Regions from separate parts of the Mesorhizobium sp. Cs1321R2N1 genome, predicted to be linked through region 1. Evidence: predicted binding sites of a transcription regulator. Region 1 holds the regulator's gene; each other region holds the start of a gene.
What was found. Region 1 encodes PhoB, which activates phosphate uptake and scavenging genes when phosphate is short. Its sites were predicted from a motif close to TGTCATNNANCTGTCAT; they were not measured.
Positions count from the first base shown of each region.

Region 2: O7A61_RS23020 (DUF1045 domain-containing protein) is a predicted target of PhoB. The motif match lies at 2,928-2,944, and genes of this name have one in related genera.
Region 3: phnF (phosphonate metabolism transcriptional regulator PhnF) is a predicted target of PhoB. The motif match lies at 3,149-3,165, and genes of this name have one in related genera.

Region 1 is NZ_JAPYKP010000024.1:52,047-58,288, forward strand. Features, by position in the region: gene pstS (phosphate ABC transporter substrate-binding protein PstS) at 1-335, shown strand, start outside; gene pstC (phosphate ABC transporter permease subunit PstC) at 402-1,385, shown strand; gene pstA (phosphate ABC transporter permease PstA) at 1,389-2,240, shown strand; gene pstB (phosphate ABC transporter ATP-binding protein PstB) at 2,237-3,040, shown strand; gene phoU (phosphate signaling complex protein PhoU) at 3,066-3,773, shown strand; gene phoB (phosphate regulon transcriptional regulator PhoB) at 3,793-4,482, shown strand; gene O7A61_RS09565 (ROK family protein) at 4,485-5,732, opposite strand; partial or broken gene O7A61_RS09570 (substrate-binding domain-containing protein) at 6,003-6,242, shown strand, end outside.
Region 2 is NZ_JAPYKP010000109.1:7,241-13,482, forward strand. Features, by position in the region: gene O7A61_RS23005 (COG4280 domain-containing protein) at 1-144, opposite strand, end outside; gene phnN (phosphonate metabolism protein/1,5-bisphosphokinase (PRPP-forming) PhnN) at 278-907, opposite strand; gene O7A61_RS23015 (alpha-D-ribose 1-methylphosphonate 5-triphosphate diphosphatase) at 904-2,043, opposite strand; gene O7A61_RS23020 (DUF1045 domain-containing protein) at 2,079-2,786, opposite strand; gene iolB (5-deoxy-glucuronate isomerase) at 3,041-3,853, opposite strand; gene O7A61_RS23030 (hypothetical protein) at 3,989-4,201, opposite strand; gene iolE (myo-inosose-2 dehydratase) at 4,265-5,182, opposite strand; gene iolD (3D-(3,5/4)-trihydroxycyclohexane-1,2-dione acylhydrolase (decyclizing)) at 5,291-6,242, opposite strand, start outside.
Region 3 is NZ_JAPYKP010000072.1:12,740-18,981, forward strand. Features, by position in the region: gene O7A61_RS18650 (alpha-D-ribose 1-methylphosphonate 5-phosphate C-P-lyase PhnJ) at 1-885, opposite strand, end outside; gene O7A61_RS18655 (carbon-phosphorus lyase complex subunit PhnI) at 882-1,994, opposite strand; gene phnH (phosphonate C-P lyase system protein PhnH) at 1,997-2,608, opposite strand; gene phnG (phosphonate C-P lyase system protein PhnG) at 2,608-3,069, opposite strand; gene phnF (phosphonate metabolism transcriptional regulator PhnF) at 3,183-3,929, shown strand; gene O7A61_RS18675 (zinc-binding alcohol dehydrogenase family protein) at 3,938-4,954, opposite strand; gene O7A61_RS18680 (ABC transporter permease) at 5,032-6,000, opposite strand; gene O7A61_RS18685 (sugar ABC transporter ATP-binding protein) at 5,997-6,242, opposite strand, start outside.

The DNA of each region.
Region 1 (6,242 bases):
AGGTTGTCGAGCCGTCGCTCGAATCCTTCGGCGCCGCCGCTTCGAATGCCGACTTCAAGGGCGCGAAGAACTTCAACGTCATCATCACCAACGAGCCCGGCGACGCCACCTGGCCGATCGCCGCCTCGACCTGGGTGCTGATCCACAAGGCTCCGGACGATGCCGCTGCCACCGGCGAAGCGCTGAAGTTCTTTGCCTGGGCCTACAAGGACGGCAAAGAAACCGCCAAGACGCTCGACTACGTGTCGATCCCCGACAGCGTCGTCGACCTGATCAAGGCTTCGTGGAAGGCCGACATCCAGGCCGGCGGCAAGCCGGTCTACGCTGGCGAGTAACATCACCCGAAGGAGCGCCGCTTCACGCGGCGCTCCTTTTTCTCAACACAAAGAGCCGAGCTTGACATGAGTGCTGTCCAGGAAGCCTTGCCAGCCATTAAGGGCTCGCGCGACGCCATCGTCAGACGCTTCGCGTTAACAGATTCGATCTTCCATGGGCTGACCCGCGCCGCCGCCATTCTCGTGCTGGTGTTGCTTGGCGGCGTCGCCATCTCGTTGTTTGCCGGTTCCTGGCAGGCACTGTCGACCTTCGGCTTCTCGTTTCTGACCAGCGAGAGCTGGAACCCGGTGACGGAGAAATTCGGCGCCCTGGCGCCTATCTATGGCACCATTGTCACATCGGCCATCGCCATCCTGATCGCCGTGCCGCTCGGCATCGGCATTGCCATTTTTCTCACCGAGCTTTGCCCGCGCCCGCTTCGGCGCCCAATCGGCATGGCGGTGGAACTGCTGGCCGGCATTCCTTCGATCATCTACGGCATCTGGGGCCTGTTCGTCCTGGCGCCGTTCCTGCAGACGACGGTGCAGCCCTTCATCATCAGCGTTTTCCATGGCGTTCCCGGTCTTGGCAGCCTGTTTGCCGGTCCGCCCTACGGCATCGGCCTGCTGACCTCGTCGCTGATCCTCGCCATCATGGTGCTGCCCTTCATCACCTCGATCACCAAGGACGTGTTCGACACGGTGCCGCCGGTGCTGAAGGAGTCCGCCTACGGCATTGGCTGCACGACCTGGGAAGTGACACGTCGCGTCGTCATCCCTTACACCCGCATCGGCATCATGGGCGGCGTCATGCTTGGCCTTGGCCGCGCGCTCGGCGAAACCATGGCGGTGACCTTCGTGATCGGTAATGCGCACCGCATCTCGACCTCGCTGTTCGCGCCGGCAACGACAATCTCCGCGACCATCGCCAATGAATTCACCGAAGCCGTCGGCGACCTCTATACGTCCTCGCTGGTAGCGCTTGGCCTGATCCTGTTCGTCATCACTTTCCTCATCCTTGCCATCGCACGCTACATGCTGATGCGCATCGACGCCCGCACCGGAGCCTGACCGATGTCGACAGCCTCGTCGCTTCACAGCCGCCGCAAGACCAGAAACTCGGTGATGATGACGCTGTGCGTCGCCGCCGCGGGCATCGGGCTTGCCTGGCTGGCACTGATCCTCGGCGCATTGGTCTACAAAGGCGCAGCCGGGCTCTCCCTTGATGTGTTTACGCAGATGACGCCGCCCCCCGGCGATGCCGGCGGCCTGCTGAACGCTATCTATGGCAGCGTGGTGATGACGGTCATCGCCGTTATCGTCGGCACGCCAATCGGTGTTCTGGCCGGCACCTACATGGCCGAATACGGCCGCTTCTCGAAACTCACCACCGTGGTGCGCTTCATCAACGACATTCTGCTATCGGCGCCGTCGATCATCATTGGCCTGTTTGTCTACGAATTGATGGTGCGGCCGATGGGGCATTTCTCGGCGATCGCCGGCGCCGTCGCGCTGGCCATCCTGGTCATCCCCGTGGTCGTGCGCACCACCGAGGACATGCTCAACCTGGTGCCGAACGCCTTGCGCGAAGCCGGCACCGCGATCGGCGCGCCGCGCTGGGTGGTCATCAAATCAGTGGCTTATCGTGCAGCACTTTCCGGCATCGTCACCGGCATATTGCTGTCGATCGCCCGCATCTCCGGCGAGACGGCGCCGCTGCTCTTCACCGCGCTCAACAACCAGTTCTGGTCGAGCAATCTCAACGCGCCGATGGCCAGCCTGCCGGTCACCATCTTCCAGTTCGCTCTCAGCCCCTATGAGGAATGGCAGCAACTGGCCTGGACCGGCGCACTCATAATCACATTGACGGTTCTCGCGCTCAGCATCTTTGCGCGCAGCCTGACCGGACGCAGAGAGGACAAATGAGCCAGATGTTGTCTCCAGACATGACGATTGCCACCGAGGCAGCCGCCAAGGCGAAGATCGAGGTCAAGAACCTCAATTTCTACTACGGCCAGTCGAAGGCGCTGAAGGACATCACGTTGTCGCTGCCCGAGCGCAGCGTGACGGCCTTCATCGGACCGTCGGGTTGCGGAAAGTCGACGCTGCTGCGCGTCTTCAACCGCATCTACGAACTCTACCCCAAGCAGACCGCCGAGGGCCAGGTGCTGCTCGACGGCCAGAACGTTCTCGACCGTTCGCAGGATCTCAACCTGCTGCGGACCAAGATCGGCATGGTGTTCCAGAAGCCGACGCCGTTCCCGATGTCGATCTATGAGAACATCGCTTTCGGTGTCAGGCTCTATGAGAAGATCAGCAAGGCCGAGATGGACGGCCGTGTCGAGCAGGCGCTGAAGCGCGCCGCATTGTGGACCGAGGTCAAGGACAAGCTGAACGCCAGCGGCCTCAGCCTGTCGGGCGGCCAGCAGCAGCGTCTTTGCATCGCCCGCACCGTGGCGGTGAAGCCGGAGGTCATCCTGCTCGACGAGCCGGCCTCGGCGCTCGATCCGCTGTCGACCGCCAAGATCGAGGAACTGATCGACGAGTTGCAGGCCGACTACACGATCGTCATCGTCACCCACAATATGCAGCAGGCGGCGCGCGTGTCACGCCAGACGGCTTTCATGTATCTGGGCGAACTGGTCGAATTCGACAAGACCGAGAAGATCTTCACGTCGCCTCGCGAGAAGCGCACGCAGGACTACATCACCGGCCGCTTCGGCTGATATCACGCATACGAGGACCAGGATCATGGCCGAACATACAGTCGCAGCCTTCGACGAGGATCTCGGACAGATCAGCAGGCTGATCAGCGACATGGGCGATCTCGCCGGCACGATGGTCGGCGGCGCCACCAAGGCGCTGCTGAATTCCGACAACGCGCTGGCACAGCGCGTCGTCTCCGACGACGCCATCATGGACGCGCGCCAGCGCGAGCTCGACGACCGAGCCATCACCCTCATCGCCAAGCGTCAGCCGATGGCCGACGATCTGCGTCATGTCGTCGGCTCGATCCGGATGGCGGGCGATCTCGAGCGCATCGGCGACCTTGCCAAGAACATTGCCAAGCGCGTCGGCTCCGTCGGCCTCTCCGCCACGCCACGCGACCTGTCGCATTCGATCGACTCCATGGCGCAGCTGGTGCTGATCCAGGTGCAGGGCGTGGTCGAGGAATATGCGGCCGGCGATGCCGCCGCACTCGCCAAGCTCAGGAATGACGACGAACGCATCGATGTCAAATACACATCGGTGTTCCGCGAACTCCTGACCTACATGATGGAAGACCCGCGCAACATCACGGCTTGCACGCATCTTTTGTTCTGCGCCAAGAATCTCGAACGCATCGGCGACCACGTGACCAACATTGCCGAGAATGCATATTATGTGCTGACCGGCACGCAACTGCCCGCCAACCGTCCGAAGCAGGACGAGACGGCGATGTCGGTGCCGGCGGCTTGACGGCAGGGATGATCAATCGATGATCGCGCCACGCATCATGGTGGTGGAGGACGAGGAGCCGCTCGGCGTGCTCCTCCGCTACAATCTGGAATCGGAAGGCTACCAGGTCGAGGTGGTGACACGCGGCGACGAAGCCGAGATCCGCCTCCAGGAGAACGTGCCCGACCTCCTGGTGCTCGACTGGATGGTGCCGGCGGTTTCCGGCATCGAACTCTGTCGGCGCCTGCGAATGCGGCCCGAGACCGAGAGGCTGCCGATCATCATGCTGACGGCGCGCGGCGAGGAGAGCGACCGCGTGCGCGGCCTCTCGACCGGTGCCGACGACTATCTGGTCAAGCCGTTCTCGACACCGGAATTCATGGCCCGGGTCAAGGCGCTGCTGCGCCGCGCCAAGCCGGAAGTGCTGTCCAGCGTGCTCAAGGTCGGCGACATCGTGCTCGACCGGGAATCGCACCGGGTCTATCGCAAGAAGAGCGAGATCCGGCTCGGGCCGACCGAGTTTCGCCTGCTGGAATTCATGATGCGCCATCCCGGCCGCGTGTTCTCGCGCAGCCAGTTGCTCGACAATGTCTGGGGCGAGACGATCTATATCGATGAACGCACCGTGGACGTGCATGTCGGCCGGCTGCGCAAGGCGGTTAACAATGGCCGTATGCCGGACGTGATCCGCACCATTCGCGGCGCTGGCTACGCGATCCGCGAAGACTGAAATCAGGCTACATTCTTGCCCGGAACGCCGGGCTTCGCCAGCACGCCCGGCGCGAAAATCTCCTGGTCCACGAAGGTCAATGCGCGCATAGCGCAACCTTCGCGGATGAGCGGCAGCTCGTTCGGCTCGGTGTCGAAGGAAATCGATTCCGAATGCTGGCCGCCGGCGGTCTGGGCGATGGCCTCGCGCAAGGCCGGCTCGATCAGGTCGAAGGCGGCGGCGCTGACGCCGACCATGGCGACGGGTGCGGGATCGATCAGCGCGAACAGGCTGCCCAGTCCATAGCCCAGCGCCTCGCCGGCCTTGCGATAGGCTTCGCGCTCCGGTCCGTCTTTCTCCCTTGCCGTCGCGGCGAGTGTCCGCATCTGCGCATCGCTGACATCTGCGACCGGTTCGGCGTCCTCGCCAAGCTGCCTGGCGTTGCGCCAGATGGCGTAGTTGCCGGCATAGGCCTCGACGCAGCCGCGCCGCCCGCAGCGGCAGAGCGCGCCTCCCGGGCGATGGATCATGTGGCCGAACTCGCCTCCCGATGAATGCGTGCCGGTGAACAGCTCGCCCTTCAGCACCAGGCCCATGCCGATGCCGTGCGAGAGCAGGATGGCGATGAAGTCGTCGCGGTAGCGTTCGGGGTCGCGCCAGCGCAGCGCCACCGCCATCATGTTGCAGTCGTTCTCCATGGTGGCGGGGATGCCGAACTCGGCTTCAAGTATGTCGGCGAAGGGAATGTCCGTCTGCGGCGTGATCGGCGACCACAGCATCGCACGCGCCTCGGTGTCAGTGATGCCCTGGATCGCCAGCGCGATGCGGGCAATACTGCGGACGTCGAGATCGGGGTCCTCGAGGCGCCGCCGCACTATTGCCGTGCATTCGCCGATCAGCGCCTCGCGCGACATGGTCAGCGTGTCCAGCCGGCGCTGTTCCTCGGCGACCACCTGGCCGGCATAATCGATGACGGCGACGGACAGGAAATTCAGCGACAGCACCACGGTCATCACAGCCGCGGCCTCGGGGTTGAGGCCAAGGCCAACCTGCGGCCGGCCGCGTTTCAATGAGCCGGCCTCGTTCGGCTTGCCTTCGGTCAGGATACCCTCGCCGATCAGGTCGGCTGATATCGCCGATATGGTCGAGTGGCTGAGGCCGGTGGTGGCGGCGATCTCGGTGCGCGAGGGCTGACCACCCTGACGCACGGCTGCAATCACCATGGCGCGGTTGCGCCGGCGCAGATCGTCGTGGCGGATTCCGACCGACATGTTTACCACATCCTCCCGTCGCCGCGGTTCTTGACACCCCTTCGAACATCTCCGGCAACGGGTCGAATACTGGCAGAAGCGGCAGGAGCTGTCATTTATTTATTGCGGGACCCGAAAAAAGGTACACGGCACCTCAAAATCCATCAGAATCGATGTTGACAGTGTTCCGACGATGGACCAGTGTTTTTTCGAGGCTCGAAAAAATGGAGCCTTTGTGCCGGCCTTCGGGCCAGTTTGGTCGCGCCATACGCGGCGCAGGGAGGATATATCATGACGAGATTCACAGTCGCCATCCTGGCGGGTGTCGCCATGTCGCTGACGCTGGCGTCGGTGGCGCAGGCGAAGGACAAGGTCATCGGCGTTTCGTGGTCGAATTTCCAGGAAGAGCGCTGGAAGACCGACGAGGCCGCCATGAAGAAGGCGATCGAGGCCGCGGGCGACAAGTACATTTCCGCCGATGCGCAGTCCAATCCCGGCAAGCAGCTGACCGATGTCGAAAGCCTGATTTCG
Region 2 (6,242 bases), on a different contig from region 1:
CGCCAGCGCGGCGCCCGCTAGTGCCGGACGCCAGCTGCGTGTCACCCCGACCGCCAGCACGATGGTGAAGGCTTCGACGACCTCGACCAGGGATGCGAGAAATGCCGCCGTGACTGTCGAGAGGATGGGTGTCAGTGTCTGCATCAAGGCTTCCTGTCTGGCTCGACCGTGATCCCCGGGGCGAATTCCCGGATCGTAACGCAGAATCACCCTATGCGGCCAGCATCCCCAAGCGTTCCGGCGGCAGCGCAAGCAAACGGGTGAAGCGGGCCCGGCTCTAGATCAGGCCCGACATGTCGGAAAAGGCCATCGCCTTGCGCAGCAGCTCGGCGAAGCGCTCGCCGGCCACCTCGCGCGGGCCGCTATTGTCGAGCGACGTGACGCCCGGACCGGACAAGGTCACATTGGCGCTGCGCGCCAGCCGCGCCAGCACTTCGCCGCGCGACTCGCGGCCGCGCATCGCCAGCCGTTCCGCCAGCACCTCGGGCGAAGCGGTGATCTCGACGATTGCCAGATTGGCATAGCGTTCGCGCAAGGTGGGGATGATCGCGCGCGACACGTTGGCCACGGCGACGTGGCCATTGGAGACGGACCAGTCGACATCGGCAGGCAGGCCATAGCGCAGCCCATGCGCTTCCCAGGAGATGGCGAAGGCGCCGTCGGCATCGGCCTCGGCGAAGGCGGCGTCGGCCAGCGTGTCGTGATCCTCGCTCGCCGCGTCGCTCGGCCTGGTGATGACGCGGCGCACGAACTCCAGCTGCGTCTCGTCGGCGAAAAGCGCCTTGGCATAGCCGATCACCGTGTCCTTGCCGGCACCGCTCGGGCCCACGACAGCGACAAAGACGCCGTGACGGATCGGAAAGGTTTCGGCGGACAGTTCGCGCTCGATCGAGGCCGACACCATCATGCCACCCGGCGTCCCTGCCGCCAGACGGTGCGTACGACCGGAACATGATCGTCGACGCGCACGCGCACCAGATCGGCGCGGCGTCCCTGCTCGACGACACCGCGGTCGTCAAGGCCGACGGCCTGCGCCGGGTTCTTCGAAACCATGGCGACGGCCTGCGGCAGCGAAATGCCTTCGACCATGTCACCGAGGAAGAAGGCCGACTGGATCAGGCTGAAGGGGATGTAATCGGAGGACAGGATGTCGAGCAGACCGTCGCTGGCCAAGGTGCGGGCCGAAACATTGCCCGAGTGCGAGGCGCCGCGCATGACATTGGGCGCGCCCATCAGCACGCCGAGCCCGGCGGCCTTCGAGGCCCGCGCCGCTTCCTCGGTGGTCGGGAACTCGGCCACCCGCACACCCTGCTCGATGGCCTCGTCGACATGGGCCGACGTGGCGTCGTCGTGGCTGGCGAGCACGATGCCGCGCTCCTGGCAGGCGGCGGCGATGAAGACGCGGTTCGGTCCGGAGTTGCGTGCCGATTCGTCCATCCGCTTCTCGCAGAATTTCTGGAAGTCGCGATCCGAGAGTTTCAGCTTGCGCTGGTAGTAGTAGGCATAGGTTTCCAGATTGACGAACTGGCGCTGGCCCGGCGCATGGTCCATCAGCGATGCCAGCCTGACCCGCTCGTCGCCGTCGAAATTGGCGAATGCGTTGAGGCAATCCGGCGCTGAAACCTCGCAGCGAAGATGCAGGAAGTGATCGGCCCGCAGACGATCCTGCGCAACGCTGTCCTCGATCGCATCGGCCAGCTTGCGGATGTCGTCCAATGTCAGGTCGGCGTCTTCGTCCATGCCGACGCGGAGCGCGTCGAGCACGGTGGTAATGCCGGCGGTCGCGACCTGCGCGTCATGGGCAAGCACCGCCGCGATCGGGTTCCAGCGCACTTTCGGGCGCGGCGCGTAATGGCCTTCGAGATGATCGGTGTGGAGTTCGACCAGCCCGGGAATGATATAGTCGCCGCCCATGTCCTCGCCGATGCGGCCAGTGCCAGCATCGATGCCGGCGATAAAGCCGTCGCGCAGCACCAGCGAACCTTCGACGATCTCGTCGGCAAGAACGATGCGGGCGTTGGAAAGAACAGTTTCGACGGTCATTGCGGGTAGTCCTTGGTTCTTGCAGTCGGGTTCGTTCAGGCGATTTTCCGGGCCGGGCGGCGTCCGAGCGCGTGCTGGGAAAGCGCCATGAACGGCGCACCGGGTTCGGGTTCGACAAACAACGTCAGCGCATCCACCAGCACGGGCTGGCGCAACACATCGGCGAAAAGGCTGTCGATCGCCGCGCGCAGACGAGGGCTTTCCTGCGGTCCGGCCCGGCCGGACAGGGTCATGTGGAAGCGGAAGGTGTCGAAGACATAGGGGTAACCCCATTGGCAGAGATTGCGAAACTCGGCCGGCTTCAGCGAATCCGGACTGCGCCGCTCGATCTCGGCCTCGCTCAACGGAGCGCGAAACCGGTCGAAATCGCGCACGACGTCGTCGGCGAAGCGGTTGAGCGGAGGCAGCGGACCATCCGGCACAAGCGCGAAGAAGCCGTCGATCTGGCTGACGACAAGGTGCGGGACCGTCACGACCGGCGTTGCTTCGGCAAAACGGTCGAGCGCCGCGCGCAGCGAAGCCTCGGTCTCTGTGGCAGCCAGGTAGAAGGGCGCTTTCAGCGTGGCGTGGAAACCATAGCGGCGCGCCGAAGCGGTGTGGAAGGCCACTTCCGCCGCCGACAGCTCGGCAACGGCCTCAACAGGCCTGGTCGCGGCACCAAACGGGTCGCGGCCCAGCCAGTTGGCGGCGATTCGCGCCAGCGGCTCGTCCTGCCGGGGAGTGAAATAAATGGCATAACGCATGGGAAGTCCTCGTTAAAGCGCGCCGCGTTTGAAGTGAGGGTGCGACGCGCTTTAAATCTTCATTTGGTGCATGTCGTCGTCCCAAAACCGCTACGCACTTTTGGGCGACGTGTACTAGAACCGTTGCCATAGGTGATTTCCATGACGGATTGACGAAGCTTTGAAGGGTTTTCGAAGGCAAATCGAGCCTCAGGGTCGTTAGCCGACGATTCTTCCAAGCTGGACCAATAGGTTCAGCCGGAACCGCAGAGCGGTCAGGCCTTCATCAACCATTCGTGCTCGGGCGCATTGTGGAATTTCCACGTCCGCTTCGGCCCGGCCATCACATTGAGATAATAGAGGTCATAGCCGTGGCAGGCGGCACAGGGATGATAGCCCCTGGGCACCAGCACCACGTCGCCGTCCTCGATCGCCATGGCTTCGTCCAGCGCGCGCCGGCCATCCTTGTCGGCGTCGGTATAGACGCGCTGGAAGGCAAAGCCCTGCGGCGGGTTGAGGCGGTGGTAGTAGGTCTCCTCGAGATAGGATTCAGCGGGCAGGTTGTCCTGGTCGTGCTTGTGCGGCGGGTAGCTCGACGTGTGGCCGCCGGGCGTGATGACCTCGACCACCAGCAATGAGTCGGCGGGCTGGCCTTCCGGCAGGATGTTGGTGACATAACGCGTGTTGGTGCCCTTGCCCCGCACCTCCTGGCCGAGATCGTCCGGTCCGATCACCCGGACCGGCAGGCCGCCGCCAAGGCCGGGCGCCGAGCACACGCCAAGTTCCAGCTCGGTATCGGCCGTCACCGACCAGTCCGATCCCTGCGGCACGTAGACGGACCACGGCTTGCCCTCGAAAGGCGACATGCGCTCGCCGAGCAGGCCGAGATCCTTGCCGGCGGCTGTCGCGGTACCCTTGCCGGTCACGAACACCAGGCAGACCTCACGGTCGTCCGTCTTTCCCGAGGCGCTTTCGCCTGGTTTCAGCCGATACAGGTCGAAACCGACATAAGTCCAGCCGGCGCTTTTCGGCGTCACATGCGCGACGCGGCCATGGCCCTTGTCGGCTTTGACGAGCAGTTTGGACATTTTGTCTCTCCTGTTCCAGTGGCTTGACGGGTTGCAGCTTGTCCAGGCCGACGATTTCACCGGTTGTTCAAAAGGATCATCGCAGACGCCTCAGATTGGCCGAGGCGCTGCAAGCTAATCGCCTACGCGACCAGTTCACTCCTTCGGTTCGGGCTCGGCCTCTTTTTCTTCAGCCGGCTTGTAGAGATAAAAAAACTGCCAGGCGCCGTAGCCGGCGAAACCGAGCGCGATCACGCCCCAGAACGGTGTGCCGGACGCGAATTCGATCACCGACCAGATCAGGCAGACCGCGACGACGGCGACGCGCCGCCAAAGCGGGCGGAAGAACGGGTGTTCATAATCTTTCATCGCGCCATCCGTAACTCAGCAATCTGTCCTCAGATAGACCGCGCGTCACCGTGAATCCAGCCTTCAGGCACTCGGAAAGCCTTGTGTCTCGACGGTGTAGCCGGCATCCGTCATCACCCGCATCAGCTCCTTGTAGCCGACCTGTGCCATCTTGAGCGGCGGGTTCTTCCTGGGATCCTGCTCAGCCTCGACCACGAACCAGCCTTCATAGCCATAATCGGCGAAGCGCTGCACGATGGCGCCAAAATCGAGCGAACCGTCGCCCGGCACGGTGAAGGCGCCGAGCGCCACGGCGTCGAGGAAGGACTGCTTCGTACGGTCGAGCTTGTCGATCACATCCATGCGCACGTCCTTCACATGGACATGGCTGATGCGCTTATGGTGGTTGTCGATTGCGCGCAGCACGTCGCCGCCGGCAAACGCGAGGTGTCCGGCATCGAGCAGCAGCGGGATGCCTTCGCCGGAATGGCGCATGAAGGCATCGAGCTCCGGCTCGGTCTCGACCACAGCCGCCATGTGATGGTGATAGGACAGCGGCATGCCTTGGTCGGCACACCATTCTCCGAATTCCGTCAGGCGCCGCGCGTAGGCTTTCATCTCGTCACTGGTGAGCTTCGGCTTGGTGGCGAGCGGCTTGGAGCGGTCGCCCTGGATCGAGCGGCCGACCTCGCCATAGACGATGCAAGGCGCGTCGACCGCCTTGAACAGGTCGATCATCGGCTGGATGCGGTTCTTGTTGGCAGCCATCTCCTCGTCCACCAGCGTGCCCGAGAACCAGCCGCCGCAGAGCGTCACGTCGGCGGCCTTCAGGATCGGCAGCATGATAGCGGGATCGTTGGGGAAGCGGCGGCCCATCTCCATGCCGGTGAAGCCGGCCGAGCGCGATTGGCGCAAGCATTCCTCCAGCGACACGTCATCGCTGAGTTCGGCAAGATCGTCGTTCCACCATGCAATGGGGGACATGCCCAGTTTGGCTTTCAAGTCGTCACTCCGGTGCTAAAAACAGTTCATTTCTTGTTCGTTGGCGTCGCCCCTCATCCGCCTGCCGGCACCTTCTCCCTGGAGAAGGGAGGAACCTCGGCGCCGACATCAATCGCCGATGGTCTGCATCTGCCGTTTCTCATCATAGGCCTTGCGCGCCGCGTTCACCTGGCTGCGCGCCGACACTTCCGGCACCGCCACGTCCCACCAATGGCCGCCGGCATCGGTGGAAACCAGCGGATCGGTGTCGATGACCAGCACGGTGGTGCGGTTGTTCTTCTTGGCCTTCTGCAGCGCGTTTTCCAGCTCGGCGATGGACGGCACCTTCTCGGCAATCGCCCCCATGCTCGCCGCGTGCGCGGCAAAGTCGATGTCGGGCAAAATATCGTGGCGCGAGTCTTTCAGGAGATTGTTGAAGTTGGCGCCGCCGGTCGCCATCTGCAGCCGGTTGATGCAGCCAAAACCCCTGTTGTCGAGCAGCACGATGGTGAGCTTGAGGCCAAGCATCACCGAGGTCGCGATCTCGGAGTTGAGCATCAGATAGGAGCCGTCGCCGATCATGACGACGACCTCTTCGTCGGACTTGGCCATCTTGGTGCCGAGCCCGCCGGCGATCTCGTAGCCCATGGTCGAGAAGCCGTATTCGGCATGGTAGGAGCCGGGCGCGCCCGCTTGCCAGAGCTTGTGCAATTCGCCGGGAAGGCCGCCTGCCGCGTGCAGCAGCGTCACGCCGGAGCCCATGGCGCGCTGCACGGCGCCGATCACCTGCGCATCGGAGGGGAAAGCGGCGTTGGTCGAGGCCGTCACCTTGGCCGCGTCGGCCTGCCAGGCTTTCTTGCCGGTGGCCGCATTGTCGGTCCAGGCGGCAGGCGCCTTCCAGCCTTGCAGCGCGGCGGCGAGTTCGGCGAGGCCTTCGGCCGCGTCGGCGACCAGCGGCAGCGCCCGGTGTTTGCCGGCATCGAAAGGCTGCACGTTGAGCCCGATGATGGTCTTGCCCGAATTCTTGAACAGCGCCCACGAGCCGGTGGTGAAATCCTGCAGCCGCGTGCCGATGGCAAGC
Region 3 (6,242 bases), on a different contig from region 1:
GGCAAGATGGGTTTCGGGAGCAAGGTGACCGCGATGGCCCTCTTCACGCCGCTTCCCGCAGTAATCGGTGTCCGAGCAGACGAACATGTGGCCGCCATGGTCGTCGAGGATGACCTCGTCGAGATAGACATTCTCGGCCGCGCACAGCGCGCAGGGCTGGTCGAAAGTCTGCACCTCGAACGGATGATCCTCGAAGTCGAGGCTCACCACATCGGTGAAGGGCGGCACCGCGTAGATGCGCTTTTCGCGGCCGGCGCCGAACAGCTGCAAGGCCGGCGAGCGGTGCATCTTGGGATTGTCGAATTTCGGCGTCGGCGACGGGTCCATCACATAGCGGCCCTCGACCTTGACCGGATAGGCATAGGTGGTGGCGATGCGGCCGTGCTTGGCGATGTCCTCATAGAGCTTCACATGCATGAGGCCGTATTCCTCCAGCGCATGCATTTTCCGCGTTTCGGTCTCGCGCGGCTCGAGGAAGCGCAGCGGTTCGGGGATCGGCACCTGGTAGACCAGCACCTGGCCGGCGGTGAGCGGATGCTCCGGAATGCGGTGGCGGGTCTGGATGATGCGGGCGGTGGCGGTATCGGTGGTCACCGCGACATTGGCTACTTTCTTGAAGAAGGCGCGGATCGATACGGCATTGGTGGTGTCGTCGGCACCCTGGTCGATGACCTTCAGCACGTCGTCGGGGCCGATGATCGAGGCGGTAACCTGGACGCCGCCGGTGCCCCAGCCATAAGGCATCGGCATTTCGCGCGAGGCGAACGGCACCTGGTAGCCGGGAATGGCGATGCCCTTGAGGATCGCGCGGCGGATCATCCGCTTTGTCTGCTCGTCGAGATAGGCGAAGTTGTAGGTGGCGATGTCGGTGGATTGCGCGGTCATTCCGCTGCCTCCTTCTTTTCTTCCGCCTTTGCTGGATTTTCGCGGGCCTCATATTCGGCGCGCATACGGCGCACGAGGTCGAGCTCGGCCTGGAAATCGACATAGTGCGGTAGCTTCAGGTGCTCGACGAAGCCGGTGGCCTGGACATTGTCCGAGTGCGAGATGACGAACTCCTCGTCCTGCGCGGCGGCAACGACGTCCTCACCGAGTTCGGAGGCGCGCAGCGCCCGGTCGCAGAGCGCCATGGCCATCGCCTTGCGCTCGCTCTGGCCGAAGACGAGACCGTAGCCGCGGGTGAATTGCGGCGGCGCCTTGGCCGAGCCCTTGAACTGGTTGACCATCTGGCATTCGGTGACGCGCACCGTGCCGAGCGGCACCGCGAACGGCAGTTCGGGAACGTCGAGTTCCAGCTCGACCTCGCCGATGCGGATCTCGCCGACGAACGGATGGTTGCGGGCATAGCCGCGCTGCGTTGAATAGCCGAGCGCCAGCAGAAAACCCTCGTCGCCGCGCGATAGCGCCTGCAGGCGGATGTCACGTGCCATCGGGAATTCCAGCGGTTCGCGGGTGATGTCGCCGGGAACATGGTCCTGCGGCATGTCGCCATCGGGTTCGATCAGGCCTTCGCGGGCGAGGATGGCCGAGACACGCGGCATGGGCTCGGCCTGGCCGGCGCGCTGCACCGGTTCGGCGACGCCTGCGCCGGCGGCAAGCTCCGGGTCGAGCAGGCGGTGCGTATAGTCGAAGGTCGGACCAAGCAGCTGGCCGCCAGGCAGATCCTTGTAGGTCGCCGAGACGCGCCGTTCGACCAGCATCGCGCTGGTGTCGATCGGGCTGGTGTAACCGAAGCGCGGCAATGTCGTGCGATAGGCGCGCACCAGAAAGATCGCCTCGATCATGTCGCCGCGCGCCTGGGCGATGGCGAGTGCCGCCAGCTCACGGTCATAGAGCGAGCCTTCGCTCATCACCCTGTCGACGCCGAGCGCCAGCTGTTCGACGATCTGGTCGAGGCGCAGCGCCGGCACCGACCGGTCGCCACGCCGGCGGTCGGCAAGCAGGCTGTGAGCGTTGGCAATTGCGGCTTCGCCACCTTTTACCGCGACATACATCTTCAAGCCTCCATCGTCTTGATGCGCGTCGTGCGCGGCAGGCAGGCTATGCCGTCCGATGTGGCGAGGATGATGTCGACGCCGCGCGGAAAGCGCTTGTTGTTTTGCTTCCACTGCTCGACGAAGTGACGCGGCATCTGCGCCGGCGCGATCGCGGCGCTGGTTTCGATGCCGGGGCCTTCGAGCAACAGCGGGGACCCTGAAGCGAGGTCCCCGACCTGCAGGATCAGCGTCGTCGATCGGTCGGGATAATCCTGCGTGCCCTGCGAAAAACCGTCGAGCGCCATCATCTCGGCCGGTGTGGCAATGAAGGCGAAGTGCGCGTCGGCCGGCGTGTTGGCCAGCGGCGCACCGGTGTGGAAGCCAAGCCAGGAGCCGATCGCCGCGGAGGCATGCAGGGCCGGGTCGAGCCAGAGCGGCGTGTCGTTGTCGCACAGCGCCAGGGCTATAGCGCCCGAGGTTGCCGAAAGCGGCGCCGGCGGGCGGGCCAAGGTCGGCAAGGGCTGGACGCTGCCCGGCCGCGCCATGGCATCCATGACGGCCCGAAACACGGTCTGGGCGTTGAAGACCGGATCGGCGAAACCGCCCTCGATCGATTGTGCCGCGATATCCATCAATCTTCTCCGCGAACCATGGTGAAGAAATCCACTTTCGTCGCCGCCGTCTCGGCGCGGCGTTTCTCGTGGGCAGTGGTCAGAGCCGAGCGCAAGGGCGCAATGAGCCTGGTCTCGACCTCGGTGCGGTGGGCAGGATCCTGCCAGAGCGCGTCGGCGATGGCTGCCAGCTTCGCCTTCTGCTTGTCGCGGCCAAGCGCGTAGCAATGGCCGACCTGCCCGGATGGCAGCCGGACGGTGGCACGCGTGACGGTCGCCTCCCCCACATTGAAGGGCGCGCCGCCGCCGCCGATGCGGCCACGCAGCGTGACCAGGCCGGTCTCGGGGCCGCGCAGCAGCTCGGCTTGCGAAGGCAGGCCGGCCTCGTTCCAGAGCCGCGCGATGTCGTCGCCGCTCGATTGCGCCAAGGTGGCCATGGCAGCCTTGCGCTCGGCCTGGTCGCGGGCTTCCTGTCCTCGCATCGCCAACTTTCCTCTTCGTTAAATTTGTCTATTGATATAGACAACTATACAAATTATACATATTACCTAGCGCGAGTCCATGACGGGTGCGTGACAGGCCGGGAGGCAAAAACATGACCGGGCAAGCGGCCGATACCATCGAGCGGCGCAGCGGCGTCTCACTTTGGCGCCAGATCGCCGACAGGATCCTGCAAGCGATTGCCATTGGCGATTTCGCCGAAAATGCCGCGCTGCCGCCCGAGGTCGCGCTGGCGGAGCGTTATGGCGTCAACCGTCACACCGTGCGCAGCGCCATATCGGCCCTCGTACAGGAGGGCGTATTGCGGGCCGAACAGGGGCGCGGCACGTTCGTCTTGTCGCGCAAGCGGCTGTCCTATCCGATCGGCGCGCGCACGCGCTTCTCTGCGGGGCTGCAGGGGCAGACCTCGGAACGGCACATCGTGCTGCTTGCTTTCTCGGTCGAGCCTGCCAGCCAGCGCGTTGCCGAGGGGCTTGGCCTTGCCCGGGGTGCCGAGGTAATCCGGCTGGAAACGCGCGGCGAGGCCGACGGACGGCCGGTGTCGCGCGCTGCCGCATGGTTCGAGGCGAAGCGCTTTGCCGGCATCGACAAGGCGATGGCGCAAACCGGTTCGATCACCGCGTCGCTCGCTCGTTTCGGTATCGACGACTATCTCAGGCAATCGACCGTGCTGTCCGCGCGCCATGCGGACGCCGCCGATCTCGCCGATCTCGATCTGCAGCCGGGCGCCATCGTGCTGGTGACAGTGGCGGTCAACGTCACGCCCGACGGCCAGCCAATCCAGTTTTCCGAATCGCGTTTTCCGGCCGAGCGTGTGGAGCTGAAGCTCTCGGCGCTATAGCGCCCTGGCTATCCGATCTCGATCACGGCCTTTATCAGGCCCGACTTCTCGTGTGCCCAGCGTGCGAGATCCCCTGGCGTATCGGCCAGCGTGGTGCGGTGGGTGACGAGCTTGGCCAGCGGCACGGCACCATTGCGGATCGAGGCGGCGACATGATCGAAGTCGGCGCGCAACGCATTGCGGCTGCCTACCAATGTCATTTCGCGCTTGTGGAATTCAGGATCGGAAAAGCCGATGTCGTCCTTGACGACGCTGACCAGCACCAATGTGCCGCCATGCGCGACATGGGCGAAGGCCGATCGCACCGACCGGGTGTTTCCGGTGGCGTCGAAGACCACGTCGAAGCCTTCGCCGTCGGTCGCATCACGCACCAGATCGGACACGGGTGCTTGCGAGCCGTCGAGAATCGAAAAGCCGAGCTCACTCGCCGCGAAGACCAGTCTTTCGGTGCTCATGTCGAGAAGTGTCACCTCGAGCCCGGCAATGCGTGCGAAGATGGCGGTGCCAAGCCCGATCGGGCCGGCGCCGATGACCAGCGTGCGCGCGCCGGGCTCGGAACGCGCGCGGCGCACCGCATGCGCGCCGATGGCCAGGAATTCGACGGCGGCGGCGTCGGCGAGCGACAGCCCGTTTGTGGGATAAAGGTTCTGCGCCGGCACCAGGATCTGTTCGCACATGGCGCCGTCGCGATGCACGCCGAGCACCTCGATTCTGACACAGCAATTGGGCTTGCCGTGCCGGCAGGCGATGCATTTGCGGCAGGAGAGATACGGGTTGATGATGACCGGTTCGCCGACCGCAAGACCCGCTCCTTCGCCGACTTCGACGACGGTGCCAGACACCTCATGGCCCATGATGCGGGGGTAGGCGAGGAACGGGTGCTTGCCCTCGAAGATGTGATAGTCGGTGCCGCAGATGCCGACATGGCTGACCGCCACCAGTGCCCAGCCGGGAGGTGGCTGGGAGGGCGTGGGACGGTCTTCCAGAATGAGTTCGCCGGGCGAGCGGCAGACGACGGCTTTCATGTTTCAGTCCATTTTGGATTTACGAAACCGCCGGCCCGTTTTGATACCGGGCCGGAGATCGATTTTCGGTTCGTTGACTACTTGCCGCCGCGGCGGCGCAGACCGTCGAAATAGACGATGACGATGATCAGCACGCCGGTGATGACACGCTGCCAGAAGGCGTTGACGTTGAGCAGGTTGGCGCCGTTGTTGATGGTGGCGAGAATGAAGGCGCCGAGCAGCGGCCCATGGACCGAGCCGACCGCGCCGAACAGCGAGGTGCCGCCGATCACCGACGAGGCGATCGCCTGCAGTTCCCAGCCTTCGGCCTGGGTCGGATTGCCGATGCCGATGCGCGAAGCCAAGAGCACGCCGACGAACGCCGCGCAGAGACCCGACAGCGTGTAGGCCATGAAGATGGTGCGCTGGACATTGACGCCGGACAGGCGCGAGGCCTCGGCGTTCGACCCGACCGAGAAAAGGTACCGGCCCCAGCGGCTGTGATGCAGGAATACATAGGCGGGTATGCCGACCAGCAGGACCATCCAGAATAGATTGGGAACGCCGAGGAAGGAGTTGCGCGAGAATTCCTGGAAGGCATCATTGTTGATCGAAATCGAATTGCCGTTGGTCATCAAAAGGCCAATGCCGCGCAGCGACGTCAGGGTCGCCAGCGTGATGATGAAGGGCGGCAGGCCCATCTTGACGATGCCAAAACCATGGAAGAGGCCGATGGCGACGCCGACCAGCAAGGTGAGCAGGATGGCGAGGAAGACCGGGACGCCGGCATTGATCAACATCGCGGCGATGACGGTTGCGAAGCCGACCACCGCGCCGACGGACAGATCGATGCCGCCGGTAATGATGACGAAGGTCTGGCCGACAGCCAAAATGGCGATCATCGAACCCTGACGCAGCAGATTCGAGATGTTGTTGGCCGACGCGAAGCTCGATGTGGACAACGACAGGATGACCCACAGCAGCACCAGCAGCGCCAGCAGCGTCAGTCCGAACAGGGCGTTGTAATTGCGCTTCGGTTTTTCGGCAGGAATCGCCTCGGTGCTCATGTCTTTCCTCCCAGCTTTTCTTGTTTCTCGGCGAGCGCCTGTGTGAGAATGTCCTCGTGATCGGCGGTGTGGAACCCGTGCGTGGCCACCAGCTTGCCGCGGCGGAACACGTGCAGCGTGTCGGCCAGTTCATAGACCTCCGGCAAATAGGACGAGATCAGGATGATGCCGGCGCCCTTCGACAAGAGCGCGCTGAACAGGCGGTAGATTTCGGCCTTGGTGCCGACATCGACGCCAACCGT